DNA from 3 places in the Streptomyces sp. NPDC053513 genome. Region 2 is predicted to be linked to each of the others. Evidence: riboswitches for the same ligand, from Rfam matches in the RefSeq annotation. Region 2 holds a riboswitch; each other region holds the start of a gene.

Evidence for each region. Region 2 has a riboswitch for S-adenosylmethionine ahead of ACIGW4_RS15615 (IclR family transcriptional regulator). Riboswitches for the same ligand answer to the same signal wherever they lie in the genome.
Region 1: it holds a riboswitch for S-adenosylmethionine, as region 2 does, so the genes downstream of both, thrC (threonine synthase) here and ACIGW4_RS15615 (IclR family transcriptional regulator) in region 2, are expected to answer to the same signal.
Region 3: it holds a riboswitch for S-adenosylmethionine, as region 2 does, so the genes downstream of both, ACIGW4_RS30505 (aminotransferase class V-fold PLP-dependent enzyme) here and ACIGW4_RS15615 (IclR family transcriptional regulator) in region 2, are expected to answer to the same signal.

What each region holds. Positions count from the first base shown of each region.
Region 1 is NZ_JBITXP010000027.1:60,018-65,794, forward strand. It holds gene ACIGW4_RS31845 (helix-turn-helix domain-containing protein) at 27-371, shown strand; gene ACIGW4_RS31850 (trehalose-6-phosphate synthase) at 368-1,720, opposite strand; gene ACIGW4_RS31855 (glucosyl-3-phosphoglycerate synthase) at 1,867-2,808, opposite strand; SAM riboswitch class I at 2,958-3,156, shown strand; gene thrC (threonine synthase) at 3,150-4,457, shown strand; gene ACIGW4_RS31865 (MoaD/ThiS family protein) at 4,472-4,747, shown strand; gene ACIGW4_RS31870 (cold-shock protein) at 5,177-5,380, shown strand; gene groL (chaperonin GroEL) at 5,714-5,777, shown strand, end outside.
Region 2 is NZ_JBITXP010000008.1:7,594-13,370, forward strand. It holds gene ACIGW4_RS15590 (hypothetical protein) at 1-403, shown strand, start outside; gene ACIGW4_RS15595 (UbiA family prenyltransferase) at 525-1,436, opposite strand; gene ACIGW4_RS15600 (type III polyketide synthase) at 1,515-2,597, shown strand; gene ACIGW4_RS15605 (isoprenylcysteine carboxyl methyltransferase family protein) at 2,611-3,147, shown strand; gene ACIGW4_RS15610 (NAD(P)/FAD-dependent oxidoreductase) at 3,144-4,175, shown strand; SAM riboswitch class I at 4,324-4,464, shown strand; gene ACIGW4_RS15615 (IclR family transcriptional regulator) at 4,654-5,376, shown strand; gene ACIGW4_RS15620 (VOC family protein) at 5,402-5,770, opposite strand.
Region 3 is NZ_JBITXP010000024.1:84,475-90,251, reverse strand. It holds gene ACIGW4_RS30515 (cytochrome bc complex cytochrome b subunit) at 1-119, shown strand, start outside; gene trpD (anthranilate phosphoribosyltransferase) at 248-1,312, shown strand; SAM riboswitch class IV at 1,400-1,516, shown strand; gene ACIGW4_RS30505 (aminotransferase class V-fold PLP-dependent enzyme) at 1,728-3,119, shown strand; gene ACIGW4_RS30500 (Lrp/AsnC family transcriptional regulator) at 3,191-3,472, opposite strand; gene ACIGW4_RS30495 (rhomboid family intramembrane serine protease) at 3,469-4,203, opposite strand; gene ACIGW4_RS30490 (hypothetical protein) at 4,364-4,606, shown strand; gene ACIGW4_RS30485 (NYN domain-containing protein) at 4,640-5,777, shown strand, end outside.

The sequences.
Region 1 (5,777 bases), on a different contig from region 2:
GCAAACAGGTCAGAGGGGTGGGGGCAATGGCGACGCCGAACCGGCCGGGTGGGCCCGACGGGCACGTCTGCGGCATCGACACCGCGATGGAGGTGATCGGCGGCAAGTGGAAGGTGCTCATCCTCTGGGCGCTCCACGAACGGCCCCACCGCCGCTTCGGCGAGCTCCGCCGACTGGTCCCGGGCATCACGGAGAAGGTCCTCGCCTCCCACCTGCGCGAGCTGGAGGCGGACGGCATCGTCGACCGCGTCTCCTACGACGAGGTCCCACCCCGCGTCGAGTACGCCCTGACCAGGTCCGGCATCCGCCTGAACGAGGCCCTGGAGCCCCTGGCGGCATGGGGAAGGGAACGGGCGGGGGACACCCCCTAGCCCCTGAGCGCCTCCAACTGGTCCAGGAACCAGCGCCGCGGGGGCCGGGAGGTGGCCGTGGCCGCCAGGCGCTTCGTGCGGTCCGTGCGTTCGGGCGGGGGCATCGTGAGGGCCGCGTGCAGGGCCTCGGCCGTCTCCGTCACGTCGAAGGGGTTCACCGTGAGGGCGTCCTCGTGGAGCTCCTCGTGGGCGCCCGCCTCGCGGGACAGGACCAGGGCGCAGCCCGCCTCCGAGACGACCGGTATCTCCTTCGCGACCAGGTTCATGCCGTCGCGCACCGGGTTCACCAGGGCCACGTCCGCCAGGCGGTAGGCGGCCAGGGAGCGGGTGAAGTCGTCCTTCACCGAGACCAGGACCGGCTGCCAGTCCGCCGTGCCGAACTCGGCGTTGATCTCGTCCGCCAGTTCCCGCACCGACGCCGTGTACGTACGGTACGACTCCAGGTCCTGGCGGGAGGGGTACGCCGAGGCCAGGTGGACCACCCGCTCGCGCCACTCCGGGTGGGCGGTGAGGAACTCCCGGTAGGCCAGCAGGCCGCGCAGGATGTTCTTGGAGAGTTCCGTGCGGTCCACCCGGACGATGGTCCTGCGGTCGCCGACCTCCGCGCGGAGCTCCGCCAGGCGCTCGTCCACCTCCGGGCGGTGCGCCAGCGCCCGCAGCTCCTCGCCGTCGACGCCCAGGGGATGGGCCGCCACCAGCGTGCGCCCGAGGTCGCCCGCGCCCTCCTCGAACGCCGACGCCCAGGCCCGGGTGTGGAAGCCCAGCCGGTCCGCGCCGAGCATCCCCCGCAGGAGCTCCTCGCGGATGTCGGTCGGGAGCATCCGGAGGTACTGGGGGGAGGCCCAGGGCGTGTGCGTGAAGTGGGCGATGCGGAGGTCCGGGCGGAGTGCGCGGAGCTGCCCCGGGACGAGCGCCAGGTGGTAGTCCTGGACCAGGACCGCCGCGCCCTTCGCGGCCTCCGCGGCCAGTGCCTCGGCGAAGGCGCGGTTGTAGGCGCGGTACGACTCCCAGCGGCGGCGGAACTCCGCGTCGAAGACCGGCTCGCGCGGGATGTCGTACAGGTGGTGGTGGAGGAACCACAGCACCGAGTTCGCGATGCCGTTGTACGCGTCGGCGTAGACGGACGGGTCGATGTCCAGCATCCGCACGCCCGGCTCGGCCACGCCCCGCCGGACCGCCTCCCGGTCGCCCTCGCCGAGCGCCGCGCACACCCAGAGACTGTCCTGGGTGCCGATGGCGCTCAGGCCCGAGACCAGGCCGCCGCCGCCCCTGCGGGCGTCGAGCGAGCCGCCCTCGCCGAGCGCGTACGAGACGGGGCCCCGGTTGGATGCGACGAGCACAGTAGCCATGTGGCGAACCTAGCCCGTCCCGTAAACGCTCAAACGTACGTATACGAGACGGGCTGATCCGGCCACGCTCCGTCGTCGCGGATCGATGCCGCGGATCGATGTCGCGGGCCCGTGCCGCAGACCGGTCGCGGGTGCGGCGTCCCGCCTCACGCCACGCGGCGCTGCGCGTACTCCGCGATCTCGGCCATCGGCGGGCGCTCCTCCGTGTCCACCGCGTACGTCCGCGGCTCGAAGCCCGCCTCGCCCCGCTCGAACTGGGTCAGCCAGGGGCGCACCAGGTGGCCCCGCGAGAGCCGCAGCTGCGCCGTCCGGTAGATCGCCGCCGCCATCCGGCCCAGCGCCTGCCCGTCCTGGTGCCGGTGCTTGCGCACCCCCACGTCCACCTGCGCGAGCGCGTCCAGGCCCACCGTGTGCAGGGCGTCCACGAGCAGCCCCAGCTCCACTCCGTAACCGACCGGGAAGGGGAGGCGTTCGAGCAGCGAGCGCCGCGCCGCGTACTCGCCGCCCAGCGGCTGCACGAAGCCGGCCAGCCGCGGCCAGTGCAGGTTCAGGAGCGGGCGGGCCACCAGTTCCGTGACCCGGCCGCCCTGACCTGGAGTGTCCCCGAACGGGCGGTCGTACATCGCCTTCACGAAGTCCACGTCCGGGTCCGTGAGCAGCGGGCCCACGATCCCCGTCACGAAGTCCGCCGAGAAGTCCCGCAGGTCCGCGTCGACGAAGCACACCACGTCCCCGCTCGTCACCATCAGTGACCGCCACAGGACCTCGCCCTTGCCGGGCACGGTCGGTATCCGGGGGAGTATCGCGTCACGCGCGACCACCCGCGCGCCGGCGGCCGCGGCCACCTCCGCCGTGCGGTCCGTGGAGCCCGAGTCGATCACCACCAGCTCGTCGACGAGCGGCACCGTCTCCGTCATCAGCTCGCGGCGGATCACGGCGACGATGTCCCCCACCGTCGCCTCCTCGTTCAGCGCCGGCAGGACGACGCTGACCTTCGTGTTCCGCTTGGCGGCGAGGATCCGCTCCAGCGGCCGGTCCGTCACGGACCAGGACCGCCGGTCCAGCCAGCGCTCCACCTCTTCCAGCACCTGATCTCCATCTCGCGGTTCGGACGGCCGGTCCAAGCGCCCGGGCCTTCGGTTACAGTCTTGAACAACGCGGATCCCCGATGCACGTCGGGGTGCCGACCGCGTCGGAGCGCAGGAACGAAAGTCCACCGCGCTTCACAATCGAATACCGCTCATCCAGAGGGGCAGAGGGAAACGGCCCGTTGAAGCCCCGGCAACCCTCCAGTCGGTTTGTCTCGCCCACCCGTCTCCCGGCCACCACCCCAGGTGGAGCCCTGACGGGCACAGCATTTATGCGCGAGGTCCCCGGCTAGGGAAGGTGCCAAATCCGTCTCATGGCGAAAAATTCGCCATTGGGAAAGATGAGGAGAAAGGGCCTCGCCTCCATGGCTGTACAGACCGCTACCCCCACCACCGTCGACCTCGGTCCCGCGTCCGGGCTCTCCTGTCGCGAATGTGGTGAGCACTTCCCGCTCGGTCCGATCTTCGCCTGCGAACTCTGTTTCGGACCGCTTGAGGTCGCGTACGACCTTCCCACCGGCGACCCCGAGGCGCTGCGCAAGCAGATCGAGGCCGGTCCCGCCAACATCTGGCGCTACGCCCCGCTGCTGCCCGTCCCCGCCGACGTCGCCGAGAAGCCGAACCTGAACCCCGGCTGGACCAAGCTCGTCCAGGCCGACAACCTCGCCCGCGAGATCGGCGTCGCGCCCGGCAAGCTCTTCGTCAAGGACGACTCCGGCAACCCGACCCACTCCTTCAAGGACCGGGTCGTCGCCCAGGCCCTCGAAGCCGCCCGCGCCTTCGGCTTCACCACCCTCTCCTGCTCCTCCACCGGCAACCTGGCCGGCGCCGTCGGCGCCGCCGCCGCCCGCGCCGGCTTCCGCTCCTGCGTGTTCATCCCGCACGACCTGGAGCAGGGCAAGGTCGTCATGGCCGGTGTCTACGGCGGTGACCTCGTCGCCATCGAGGGCAACTACGACGACGTCAACCGCTTCTGCTCGGAGCTCATCGGCGACCCGCTCGGCGAGGGCTGGGGCTTCGTGAACGTCAACCTCCGCCCGTACTACGGCGAGGGCTCCAAGACGCTCGCGTACGAGATCTGCGAGCAGCTCGGCTGGGTCATCCCCGACCAGCTCGTCATCCCGATCGCCTCCGGCTCCCAGCTCACGAAGATCGACAAGGGTCTGCAGGAGCTCATCAAGCTGGGCCTCGTCGAGGACAAGCCGTACAAGATCTTCGGCGCCCAGGCCGAGGGCTGCTCCCCGGTCTCCGTCGCCTTCAAGGCCGGCCACGACGTCGTGCGGCCCCAGAAGCCGAACACCATCGCCAAGTCCCTCGCCATCGGCAACCCGGCCGACGGCCCCTACGTCCTCGACATCGCCCGCCGGACCGGCGGCGCCGTGGAGGACGTGAACGACGAGCAGGTCGTGGACGCGATCAAGCTCCTCGCGCAGACCGAGGGCATCTTCGCGGAGACCGCGGGCGGCGTCACCGTCGGCGTCACCCGGAAGCTCGTCGAGGCGGGTCTGATCGACCCGGACCTCACCACCGTCGTCCTCAACACCGGCGACGGACTCAAGACCCTGGACGCGGTGGCCGACACCTCTCAGGCGACCGCCACCATCCGCCCGAGCCTGGACGCGTTCCGCGACGCCGGCCTGGCGCTCTGAAAGGTTACGAACACATGGCCGTGAACGTCCGCATCCCCACCATCCTCCGCACCTACACGGGCGGCCAGGCCGAGGTCCAGGCCGAGGGCGCGACCCTCGCCGAGGTCATCGCCGACCTGGAGAAGAACCACACGGGCATCGCCGCCCGCGTCCTGGACGACCAGGGCAAGCTGCGCCGCTTCGTCAACGTCTACGTGAACGACGACGACGTGCGCTTCGAGCAGGGTCTGGAGACGGCCACCCCGGCCGGCGCGGGCGTCTCGATCATCCCGGCCGTCGCCGGAGGCTGACCATCGAGCACGGTGCCGGCGGTCGCTGAGCCCCGGCGGAGCCCTACCAGTCAGTACGAATTGCCCCTTCCGCGCGATAAGCGGAAGGGGCAATTCTGCATGGTTGAGCGCGGTAGAGTTGGGGAAGTCCCCTCCGCTGCTCATGCCGAGCGCATATGAGAATGCGTCTCCGCCCGATAAGAAGCAGCCAAAGTGTGTGCGCGTTGTGTACCTTCTGCGTGCTTTGCCGGGCCCGACTTGCCCCGTGATCCAGGGGATTCTCCCCAATTCCCCTTTCCGTCGCGCCCAGAATTCTCGCTCGAATGACCTGTTGCAGAGGGCAGTTGGACAGATACATTCAGCCGCGGTCGACGCGTTCCGGCGCAGAGGTCTGACCCGGGTCCGCGAAGTGCGGGTCCCGCGCAAGGGCCAGTAATAGGGGAGTTAGGCATGGCTCAGGGCACCGTCAAGTGGTTCAACGCGGAGAAGGGCTACGGCTTCATCGCGGTAGACGGTGGTGCGGATGTTTTCGTCCACTACAGCGCGATCCAGATGGATGGCTACCGCAGTCTCGAAGAGGGCCAGCGGGTCGAGTTCGAGATCTCGCAGGGCCAGAAGGGTCCGCAGGCGGACATGGTCAAGCTCGCCGTCTGAGCGCGGCGCGATCGGCCACCGACGCAACGCCGTCGAGGGGTCCGCATCCCTGAGGGGATGCGGACCCCTCGCGCGTTCCCGGGCCTCCCCTTGATCCACCTCCCTGATCCACCTCTGTTCCACCTCCCGAAACTCGAGAGTCGCTTGCACTCTCCTAGGGCGAGTGCTAATCATTGGCGTTAGCACTCGGAAGGTGAGAGTGCTACGTGGATCGGGCAGACGAGGCCCGCGGCCGGGTGGGGCAAGGAACCACCGGGCACGCAGGCCGTCCGTCGCGGGCGTCGGCGCGGTCCTGGAGCGTTATCCACCCCATGTCCGGGAGGACCACTTCACATGGCCAAGATCATCGCGTTCGACGAGGAGGCCCGGCGCGGTCTCGAGCGCGGCATGAACCAGC
Region 2 (5,777 bases):
GGAGCACGAGGTCCACCACGTCGCCACCGACCTCGCCCGCTGGTCCGGCGAGCACGCCGACCGCATCGCGGACGCGGCGCGGGCCTACGAGCTCGACCTGAAGGGCGGGACGGAGGAGAAGCCGGGCGAAGGCCTGCTCTCCGCGGTGCGGGAGAAGACCGCCGAGCTGCTGGGGCACCGGCCGGAGCCCGGTCTTCTCCTCCTGCGCGACCTGCGCTCCCTCCACCTGGCGGCGGCCGAGAACTCCCTGTACTGGGAGATGCTCGCCCAGTACGCCCAGGCGGCGAAGCAGGACCGGCTCCTGGCCCTGTCCTCCGACTGCCATCCGCAGACGCTGCGGCAGATGCGCTGGACCAACACCATGATCAAGGTGCTCTCGCCGCAGATCCTCACCTCTCTCTGAGCCGACGCTCACCCGTCTCCGAGCGTGACGCCCGCCTGCCTCTGGGCTTGTCCTCGCCCGTTTCGAGCCCGCGGGACGCCGGCCGCCCGCGCACGTCCGCCGTGCGTGCCGCCGCCGTCGGTCACGGCCAGCCCCGGCCTGCGGGCGCCGCGCCTCCGGCCAGCACCAGGAGGGCGGCGTCGAGGCCGGCCATGGCCAGGACGGCGACGAAGGGCACGCGTCCGCGCATCAGAGCGGGCGGTCCGGCCACCGCCACCACGCAGAGCGCGAGGGTCACGCCGATCAGGCCCGCCCCGGCCGGGGACACCCGGCCCGTCGGTCCCACCGTCAGCATCACGCAGGAAGCCAGTGCCAGGACCGCTGCCGACGCCGCGGACCCGCGCCTGCCCGCCCTCTGCGGGAGCCCGCGCACCCCTCCCGCCAGGTCGTCCTCGATGTCCGGCAGGACGTTGGCGAAGTGGGCGCCGGTCCCCAGGAGCGCCGCCGCGACGGTCAGCCACAGGGGCGGCCACGGACGGCCCGGGAGGGCCAGCGTCAGGAAGGCCGGCAGCAGTCCGAAGGCGACGGCGTACGGCAGCCAGGAGAGGACCGTCCGTTTGAGCCACAGGTTGTACGTCCACCCCGCGGCGACGCAGCCGAGGTGCACCGCGCCCGCCAGGAGTCCGCAGCCGAGCGACAGCGGGACGCAGGCCAGCAGGGCCAGGCAGGCCGCCGCACCCACCGTGCCGGGCCGCGCGGCCCCCGTGGCCAGGGGCTTGTCACGGCGTCCCGCGGCCCGGTCGCGGCGCAGGTCCAGCCGGTCGTTGCACCAGCCGATCGACAGCTGTCCCGCGGCGACCGCGGCGACCGCGGCGACCGCCGGGGCGGGGCCCAGCCCGGACGCGGCGGCCAGCAGCGCCGCGAGGACCGTCACCGTCGCCGCCGGCCCCGGGTGACTCGCCCTCAGCAGACCGACGACGGCCGGGGGTTCCGTCGAGCCGGGAACGGCCGGGGCCGCGAGGGGGTGGGTTCCTTCGTCCGTGGTGGGGCGCACCGCACCACGCTAGGCGACGGCGCGCCCATGACCTCCGGGTTGTGGGTGTCGGCGCCTCACCGTCCCTATGTTGGAGCAATGACCCGCGTCCTCGCGGTGAGCACGGCTTTCCCGCCGCACCGCTACATGCAGCACGAGATCACCGAAGACCTCGTCGCCGGCCTGCCGCCCGGATCCGACAGGGAGCTCGTGCGCCGGCTGCACGCGGCGGCCGGCGTGGAGAGCCGTCATCTCGCCCTGCCCCTCGACCGTTACCGCGATCTCGGTGCTTTCGGCGAGACCAACCGGCTCTTCGTCGAACTGGCCACCGCGCTGGGCGCCGAAGCCGTCACGCGGGCCCTCCACGAGGCCGGCGTACGCCCGGAGGACGTCGACCTGGTCGTCTCGACGACCGTGACCGGCATCGCGACGCCGTCCCTGGAGGCCCGCCTCGCGGCACGGATCGGTCTGCGGCCGGACGTCAGGCGCACGCCCCTGTTCGGGCTCGGGTGCTCCGCGGGCGCCGCCGGCCTGGCCCGCGTCCACGACTTCCTCGACGGCCGGCCGGGCGGCACCGCGCTCCTCCTCTCCACCGAGCTGTGCTCGCTCACCCTGCAGCGCGCCGACATGTCGACGGCGAACCTGGTGGCGGGCGGTCTGTTCGGGGACGGGGCCGCCGCGCTCGTGGCCGTCGGCGGTGGCCGCTCCTCCGCGTCCTCGCGTACGACGTCGCGGTCGGCCGGGTCCTCCGTGCCGAGCGTCGTGGCGGCCCGCAGCCGCCTGTACCCCGGGACCGAGCACCTGTTGGGGTGGGCCGTCGGCGACTGGGGCTTCCGCATGGTCCTCGGGCCGGAACTCCCCGGACTCGTCAGGCTGCACGTGACCGAGGAGGTGGAGTCCTTCCTCGCCGCGCACGACCTCAAGCCCGCGGACGTGGGGGCGTGGATCTGCCACCCCGGCGGCCCGAAGATCCTGGACGCGCTCGCCGAAGGGCTCGGCCTGCCGGCCCCGGCCCTCGCGGCGAGCCGTCGCTCCCTGGCCGCCCACGGCAACCTGTCCTCCGCGTCGGTGCTGCAGATCCTGAAGGACATCCAGGCCGACCGGCCGCCGCCCGGGACGATCGGCCTGATGCTCGCCTTCGGGCCCGGCTTCTCGTCCGAACTCGTCCTCCTGGCCTGGTGAGACCGCCGTGACCCTGCCGCTGTACACCCTGTTGGTCCTGCTGGTCGTCGCCGAGCGCTTCGTGGAACTCGCCGTGGCGCGACGCAACGGCGCCTGGAGCCGGGCCCGGGGTGCCCGCGAGTACGGCGCCGGGCACTACCCGGTCATGGTCGTCCTGCACGCGGCGCTCCTCCTCGGCTGCCTCGTCGAGCCCTGGGCCGCCGACCGACCCTTCCTGCCGCTGCTCGGCTGGCCCGCGCTGGCCCTCGCGCTGGCCGCCCAAGCCCTACGGTGGTGGTGCGTCGGCACGCTCGGGCCCCGCTGGCACACCCGGGTGCTGATCGTCCCCGGCCTCCCGCTCGTCACCGCCGGTCCCTACCGCCGCCTCCGGCACCCCAACTACGTCGCGGTCGTCGTCGAGGGCGCGGCCCTGCCCCTGGTGCACACCGCCTGGCTGACCGCCCTGGGCTTCTCGCTCCTGAACGCGGCCCTGCTCACCGTCCGCATCCGCTGCGAGAACACCGCCTTGGCGCCGTCGCACGTCCTCTCCTCCCCCGGGGCCGCGTCGTGATCGACCTCCTCGTCGTCGGCGGCGGCCCGGCGGGCCTGGCCACCGCGATCCACGGAGCGCGGCGGGGCTTCGACGTCGTGGTCGCCGAGCCGCGGCCGGCGCCGATCGACAAGGCCTGCGGGGAGGGGCTGATGCCCTCGGCGGTGCACGCCCTGAGGGCCCTCGACGTGGAGGTGCCCGGGCCGCTTCTTCGGGGCATCCGCTACGTCGACGCCGCCGGCGACCGGAGCGCCGAAGCCCGGTTCCGCACCGGGCCCGGTCTCGGCGTGCGCCGGACCGTGCTGCACGAGGCACTCGCAGCCCGGGCCGCCCGGCTCGGCGTTCCGGTCGTCCCCCACCGCGTCCGCCGGGTGACCCAGTCCGGGGCGCACGTGACCGCCGACGGGATCAACGCCCGGTATCTGGTGGCGGCCGACGGACTGCACTCACCCACCCGGCGCGCGCTCGGCCTGACCGTACGGCCGGCCGCCGGCCGGCGGCACGCGCCCCGGTACGGACTGCGGCGCCACTACGCCGTCGAGCCGTGGACCGACCTGGTCGAGGTGCACTGGTCCGCCGACTGCGAGGCGTACGTCACCCCGCTCGGGCCGCGGCAGGTCGGCGTCGCCCTCCTCACCTCGCGCCAACTGCCCTTCGACGACCAGCTGAGCCGTTTCCCCCGCCTGCTCGCCCGTCTGCGCACCGCCGACAGGACATCTGTCAGGGGTGCCGGGCCGCTCCGCCAGCAGGCCCGTTCCCGGGTGGCCGGCCGCGTGCTGTTCGTCGGCGACGCCGCCGGGTACGTCGACGCGCTGACCGGCGAGGGCCTCACCCTCGCGCTGACGGCGGCGGACGCCCTCGTACGCTGCCTTCGCGAGGGCAACCCGCAGGCGTACGAGCCCGCTTGGTGCCGCTTGTCCCGCAGCTACCGCCTCCTGACGAGGTCCCTGCTCTGGGTCCGGAACCAGCCACCGCTGGCTCCTCTGATCATGCCGACGGCCGCCCGGTTCCCGGGCCTGTTCCAGAGCGCCGTGAACCTGCTCGCCTGACCGTCACCGTCACCACCGCCGTCGCCGTCGTTGTCGCCGCCGCCTTCGCAGCGGCGGCGGGGGGGATCCCGCGAAGGGCACGCTCCGGCCGCCGCGTGGCCGGAATGCCGTTGGCGGGTCGGCCCGGGAGTCTTGTATGGTTCCTCGCGAATCATCCAGAGGGGTGGAGGGACCGGCCCTACGAAGCCCCGGCAACTCCCCGTCGACTCGGCGCTCCATGTTCGCGCCGCGCCGTCGGGATCAGTGCCAACTCCGGCCCGCGCCAACGTGGCGCGGGAAAAGATGAGGAGACACGGTGCTCTCTGTGCTGCCTTCCGCCCAGGCTCTGTCCACTCCGGGCTTCTCCCGTACCCGTCTCGTGGCCACCGCGGCGTATCGGCCGACCGCTTCGGCCCTTTCCCGCTGACCACCCCTGCCCTCCCCCGGGCGAGGTCTCCGCGCGTCAGGACGCGCGGACGAGACTGGAGTACCCCTTTTCGTGAACGTATCCGACATTTCCAGTGGCGTGGGTGTCCTCGACAAGGCCGCGGTGATCCTCGGCGCGCTGGCGTCGGGCCCGGCCACTCTGGCCGAGCTGGTCGCCGCCACCGGCCTGGCGCGGCCCACGGCCCACCGGCTCGCCACCGCGCTCGAACGCCACCGCATGGTCGGCAGGGACCTGCAGGGACGCTTCGTCCTCGGCCCCCGCCTCTCCGAACTCTCGGCTGTCGCGGGCGAGGACTGCCTGCTGGTCGCGGCCGGCCCGGTCCTCACCTCGCTCCGGGACGCCACCGGCGAGAGCACGCAGCTCTACCGCCGCCAGGGTGAGGTGCGCGTCTGCGTCGCCGCCGCCGAACGGGCCTCCGGCCTGCGCGACATCGTGCCCGTCGGCTCCGCGCTCCCCATGAAGGTGGGCTCCGCCGCCCAGGTCCTGCTCGCCTGGGAGGACCCCGAGCGCTACCACCACGGTCTGCAGGGGGCCCGTTTCACGGCCACGGCCCTCAGCGGCGTACGGCGCCGGGGCTGGGCCCAGTCGATCGGGGAGCGCGAACCCGGGATGGCCTCCGTCTCGGCGCCGGTGCGCGACCCGGCCCATCGTGTCGTGGCCGCCATCACGGTGACCGGCCCGATCCAGCGCCTCACCCGTCATCCCGGCGCCCGGCTCGCGAAGGCCGCCGTCGACGCGGCCGACCGCCTCACCGACGCGATGCGCCACGCCTGACCGTGACGAGCGGTGAGCTGCGGCGTCACCGGACCGGGATCGACTGGGTGAGGTTCACCGGGTTGCCGTCGGGGTCCTGGACGTGGGCGACGCGCTGCCCCCACGGCATGTCGTTGGCACCGCCGCGGACGGAGCCTCCCAGCGCCGCCACCCGGCCGAGCGTCTCGTCGACGTCGTCGACGTCGATGCTGAGCAGGATCCGCGGCGCCTCCCGGTTCCCCGGGGCCTCCTGGGCCACCAGGCCGAGGTCGGTGTCGCCGATGCGCAGGCCGAGGTAGAAGACCGGGCCTTCCTCCGGCACCCGGGAGGTCTCCTCGGCGCCGAACAGTTTCGTGTAGAAGCCGAGCAGGGCGTCCGGGTCGGCGGTGAGGATCACGGGCTGGATGGTGGACATGGCACTC
Region 3 (5,777 bases), on a different contig from region 2:
GCCGCATGGAGAAGCTCCGGGTCAAGCTCAACAAGGGCTACTACGGCGAGGACAGCCAGATCGCCAAGCCCACGGTCGAGGAGTACAAGGAGATCCAGAGCGGCCACGGCCACCACTGATCGCCTGAACACCTGACCTGAAGGTCGCCACGGCAGGAGCCCCGTCCATTCGATGGACGGGGCTCTTTGCCGTCCCCGGGGGTCGATAGGGTGGGACCGTATCCGTCACGTGACCAACAGGAGCTGCCATGAGCGCTGCGACCCCCGCTGGAGGACCCACGTCGGCGGGCCGCTCCTGGCCCGTCCTGCTGAACGGTCTGCTCGACGGCAAGGACCTCTCCGCCGACGACACCGCCTGGGCGATGGACCTGATCATGAGCGGCGAGGCGACCGACGCGCAGATCGCCGGGTTCATGGTGGCGCTGCGGGCCAAGGGCGAGACCGTCCAGGAGATCACCGGCCTCGTCCGCACCATGTACGCGCACGCCAATACGATCGAGGTGCCCGGCCCCGCCGTCGACATCGTCGGCACCGGCGGCGACGGAGCCAAGACCGTCAACATCTCCACGATGGCCTCGATCGTCGTCGCCGGCACCGGCACGAAGGTCGTCAAGCACGGCAACCGCGCCGCCTCCTCCGCCTCCGGCTCCTCCGACGTCCTGGAGAAGCTCGGCATCAACCTGAACCTCACCCCGCAACGGGTCGCCGAGGTCGCCGAGGAAGCCGGCATCACCATCTGCTTCGCCGTGAAGTTCCACCCCTCGCTGCGGCACGTCGCCGCGGCCCGCGGCCAGCTGGGCATCCGGACCACCTTCAACGTCCTGGGTCCGCTGACCAACCCGGCCAAGGTGAAGGCCCAGGCCGTCGGGGTCGCCGACCCGCGCATGGCGCCGATCGTCGCCGGCGTCCTCGCCGAGCGCGGCAACTCCGCCCTGGTCTTCCGCGGCGACGACGGCCTGGACGAGCTGACCACCACCGCCACCTCCCGGGTCTGGGTGGTCCGGGACGGCGGCGTCACCGAGGAGCGCTTCGACCCGCGGGACGTCGGCATCGAGCTCGTCCCCCTGGAGGCCCTGCGCGGCGCCGACGCCTCGTACAACGCCGACGTGGCCCGCCGGCTGCTCGCGGGGGAGACCGGGCCGGTACGGGACGCGGTGCTGCTCAACGCGGCGGCGGCGCTCACCGCCCTGGAGCCCGGCACGGGCACCCTGGCGGAGCGGCTGGGCGCGGGCATCGCCAAGGCGGCCGAGTCGATCGACTCCGGCGCGGCCCTTCGGTCCCTGGAGCGGTGGATCGCCGCCAGCAACGCCTGAGCGCGTGTGAACGGCGCATTGCGGCCCCGTCCCGGATGCCGGGACGGGGTTGCGGCGTCGTGATCGTCTGGCATAAGTTCGGGAACAGGTCACGAGTGACAGCGTTTTGGCCCCGGCTTGCTGTCCGGCAACCCTCCTTCCGTGGCGGGGTGCCCCGGGTGATGACCAGGCCGTAGGCAGCGAGGTCTACGGCAAGCGCGGATCCCTCGAACACCAGGGGTCCTGGTCAGTCGAGGAGCTTTTTCCGTGAGCAAGCGAATGCGATAGGGCGAGTCCGCCCCTTCTTCACCCTCGGAACAGGGTCCCTTCCGCGTACCCCCGCGTCCTCCGAGGCCTCACCCGTACCCCCCGCCGCATCCGGCCGCGTACGGGATCCACCGAAGCCATTCCGCACCGCCCGCCGGGAGATACCGCCATGTCCGCATACCCGAACGCCGCCGCCGTCACCGCCGACTCCGAGTCCGCCGACCCCTGCTGCGCCGCCCCGCTGCCGGTCCTCGGCCGGGACGTGACCGTCCCGCTCGTCACCGGCGGCGAGGTGACCTACGCGGCACTCGACTACGCGGCCAGCGCGCCGGCCCTCCAGCGGGTCTGGGACGACGTCGCCGCGTACGCCCCCTACTACGGCAGCGTCCACCGCGGCGCCGGTTACCTCTCCCAGCTCTCCACCGACCTCTTCGAGAACAGCCGCGCCACCGTCGCCGAGTTCCTCGACTGCCGCCCCGGCGACCAGGTCGTCTTCACCCGCTCCACCACCGACTCCCTCAACCTGCTCGCCCAGGTCCTCCCGGCGGACTGCCAGGTCTTCGTCTTCGAGACCGAGCACCACGCCTCGCTGCTGCCGTGGCGGGACGCCCGCGTCACCTACCTCAACGCGCCGCGCACCCCCGCCGAGGCCGTCGGGACCCTGGAGCGCGCCCTCGCCGACCGCGACCCCCACGGCCCGGCCCTGGTCTGCGTCACCGGCGCCTCCAACGTCACCGGCGAGCTGTGGCCGGTGCGGGAACTGGCCGCCGCCGCGCATGCGCACGGCGCCCGGATCGTGCTCGACGCCGCCCAGCTCGCCCCCCACCACCCGGTCTCCGTACGGGAGTCGGACGTGGACTGGGTCGCCTTCTCCGGGCACAAGCTGTACGCGCCCTTCGGCTCCGGCGTCCTCGCCGGCCGTGCCGACTGGCTGCAGGATTCCGAGCCCTACCTCGCGGGCGGTGGAGCGTCCCGCAAGGTAGCCCGTCGGGCCGACGGTGGTGTGGACGTGGAGTGGCACACCACCTCGGCCCGACATGAAGCCGGTTCGCCGAACGTCATCGGCGTCTACTCGATCGCCTCCGCCTGCAAGGCGCTCACCGAGGCCGGCTTCGACTCCCTCGTCGCCCGCGAGCAGCACCTGATCGCGAAGGTCCGCGAGGGCCTGGCCGAGGTGCCCGAGGTGCGCGTGCTCTCGCTCTTCGGCGACGACGCGCCCCGCGTGGGCGTCATCTCCTTCGTCGTGGAGGGCTGGAACAGCTCCCACTTCGCCGCCGCGCTCTCCGCCGAGTACGGCATCGGCGTCCGCGACGGCCTCTTCTGCGCCCACCCGCTGGTCCGCACCCTGCTCGGCAGCGACCCGCAGGACCCGGGCGAGTGCGGCGCGCCCGAGGCGGCCCCGGGGGAGCGGTCCCTGAACGCCATCCGGGTGAGCTTCGGCGCCGGCACGCCGGACGAGCACGTGGAGCGGTTCGTCGGCGCGGTGAAGGAGCTCGTCCGGGACGGCGCGCAGTGGAAGTACCGCACCGAGGACGGCCGCTGCGTCCCCGACCGCGGCTGATCACTCACTCGTACGGGTGAAGGGGGCCTCCCGATCGGGAGGCCCCCTTCCGTCGTGCCGGGTGCGCGGTGTCAGGACTCCAGGCCGATGGCGAAGGCCGCCTCCAGGTCGTGCTGGGAGTACGTCCGGAAGGCGACGTGCGTGTCGGTGGCCTCGACGCCGGGGATCTTGCTGATGCGGCCGGGGATCACGTCCGCCAGGTCGTCGTGGCGCGGCACCCGGACCATGGCGATCAGGTCGTACGTACCGGTGACCGAGAAGACCTCGCTGACGCTGTCGAGCGCGGCGATCGACTCGGCGATCTCGGGGATGCGGTCCACGCTGGTCTTGATGAGCACGATCGCGGTGATCACGGCTGGCTTTCTCCCTCGGTCGCCGCGGCTTGGGCTTTCACTCTATCCCCACCGCGGAAGCGCCCCCAGGCGTAGAGGAAGCCGACCGAGAAGCCCACCACATGGGCCAGATAGGCGACGCCGGGCCCCGCGCCCGCCGCCCGCGCGGCCAGCCACTGCAGCGTGAACCAGAAGATCAGCACGATCCAGGCCGGGAAGCGCAGCGGCAGGAAGAACAGGAAGGGGAAGAGACTGGTGACGCGGGAGCGCGGGAAGAGGAAGAGGAAGGCGCCGAGCACCGCCGAGATCGCCCCGGAGGCCCCGACCAGGGTCTGCTCGCTGTCGGCGTGCGCCACCGCGTACCCGCACAGGGCGACGTAGCCGGTGCCCAGGTAGAAGAGGCAGAACCCGACCGGGCCCATGCGTTCCTCGGCCATCGCCCCGAAGACGTACAGGAAGAGCATGTTGCCCAGCAGGTGGAGCCAGCTGCCGTGGACGAAGAGCGCGGTCAGCGGGGTGAGCAGGGCGCGCGGGGCGCCGCCCGTCAGCTCGGCGGGGATCACGCCCCAGCGGCGGAAGTAGGCGCCCTGGGCGGCCAGGAGCGCGTCGCCCGTGCCGTACACCGGATGGAGTCCGGCGACCGGGCTGCTCACGAAGAGGAGGCAGCAGGCGGCGATCAGCCCGTACGTCACCACGGGGCCGCCGCGGAGGCCCCGCCAGGCATTGAGGGCCCCGCCTCGCCAGTCGATCATGGACAGATCATGGCGTACCGGGGCCGAAGTGGACAGAGTGCCTCGCCGTGCCCCGTCCTCCCCGTGAGGCCGTAGGGTTACGGGCACCACCGACCGCAGTTCGACGGCGCACCGCGGCTCCCGTACCTGGTACCACGCAACAGGAAGAAGGACGGCACCGATGACGACGGTTCCCCTGCCGACCGACGAGACCCGCTGGCGCTGCACGCTCTGCGGGAATCTGACCCGCTTCGACGTGACCCGATCCTCCAAGGTCGTGGAGTACGTCCATCTGGACCTGGCCGGAGAGCCGACGGTCGAGGAGCGGCAGGTGGTGAGTGAGACCATCGAGTCGGTCCGCTGCCGCTGGTGCAACGCGGTGGACCAGATCGAACTGGTGGACAGGCCGGGCGCCGAGTCCTGAGGGACGGCGCGGACGACATAGGGGTGACGGATCGTGGAGCAGCCCGCGCACGGTGGTGAGCCGGCCGGCGCGGCAGGTGACGCTGCCGAGACGCTCGACCACCCACTGCCGGAAGGCGTACGGCGGCGGGTCGTCGCGCTGGTCGCGGACGCCTTCGGCGGGCTCACCGTCGCGGAGCTGCCCGCACCCCTGAGGCAGTACGCACGCTTCACCGCGAGCCGGCGGGCCAAGTTCGCCGGCAACGCGATGGCCGCGGCGCTCGACACCGATCCGCTCTTCCGGCAGCGGATCGGCGAACGGTTCAAGCAGGGCCAGCCCGAGCTGGCCGGAGCCGTGGAGTCCGGCACCCCGCCCGCGGCGGCCGACCCCGTGGACGTGGCGGCGGCCGCCTATGTGCTGCGCCCGCCCGGCTGGGTCAAGCTCGTCGCCGCCGCCGGCGAGGAGGCCCAGCGGGCCGACGCCGAGCGGGCCGACGAGGCCGGCCGGCGCGAGCTGGAACGGCTGCGCGAGGAGCTCGCCGCCGCCCGGGACCGCTCCCGGGGCGAGACCGAGCAGCTCCGGCACGACCTGGAGGCCGCCCGCAAGGAAGCGGAATCGCTTCACCGCAAGCTGCGCAGCGCCCAGAGCGACGTCAGACGCGGTGAGGCCGCGCTGCGCAAGGCGCAGGGCGAGATCGAGGCCGTGCGGGCCGAGTCGGCGGCGCAGGTCTCGGCCGCGGAGAGCGAGACGCGGCGGCTCAGGGCGCGGCTCGGCGAGGTCGAGGCCGCCCTGGAGGCGAGCCGCAGGAGCGCCCGCGAGGGCCGCTCGGTGGAGGACATGCGGCTGCGGCTGCTGCTCGACACGGTCCTCGACGCGGCCCAGGGGCTGCGCCGCGAACTCGCGCTGCCGCCCGTCTCGGTGCACCCGGCGGACACCGTGGACGCGGTGGAGCCGGGTCGGATGTCCCCGAAGGACATCGCGGCGCGGGCGCTCTCCGAGACGGACCCGGCGCTGCTCGACCAGCTGCTCGCGCTGCCGCAGGCGCATCTGGTCGTCGACGGCTACAACGTCACCAAGACCGGCTATCCGACGATGCCGCTGGAGAAGCAGCGGCTGCGGCTGCTCGGCGGGCTCTCGGCGCTCGCCGCCCGCTCGGGGGCCGAGGTCACCTGTGTCTTCGACGGGGCGGAGC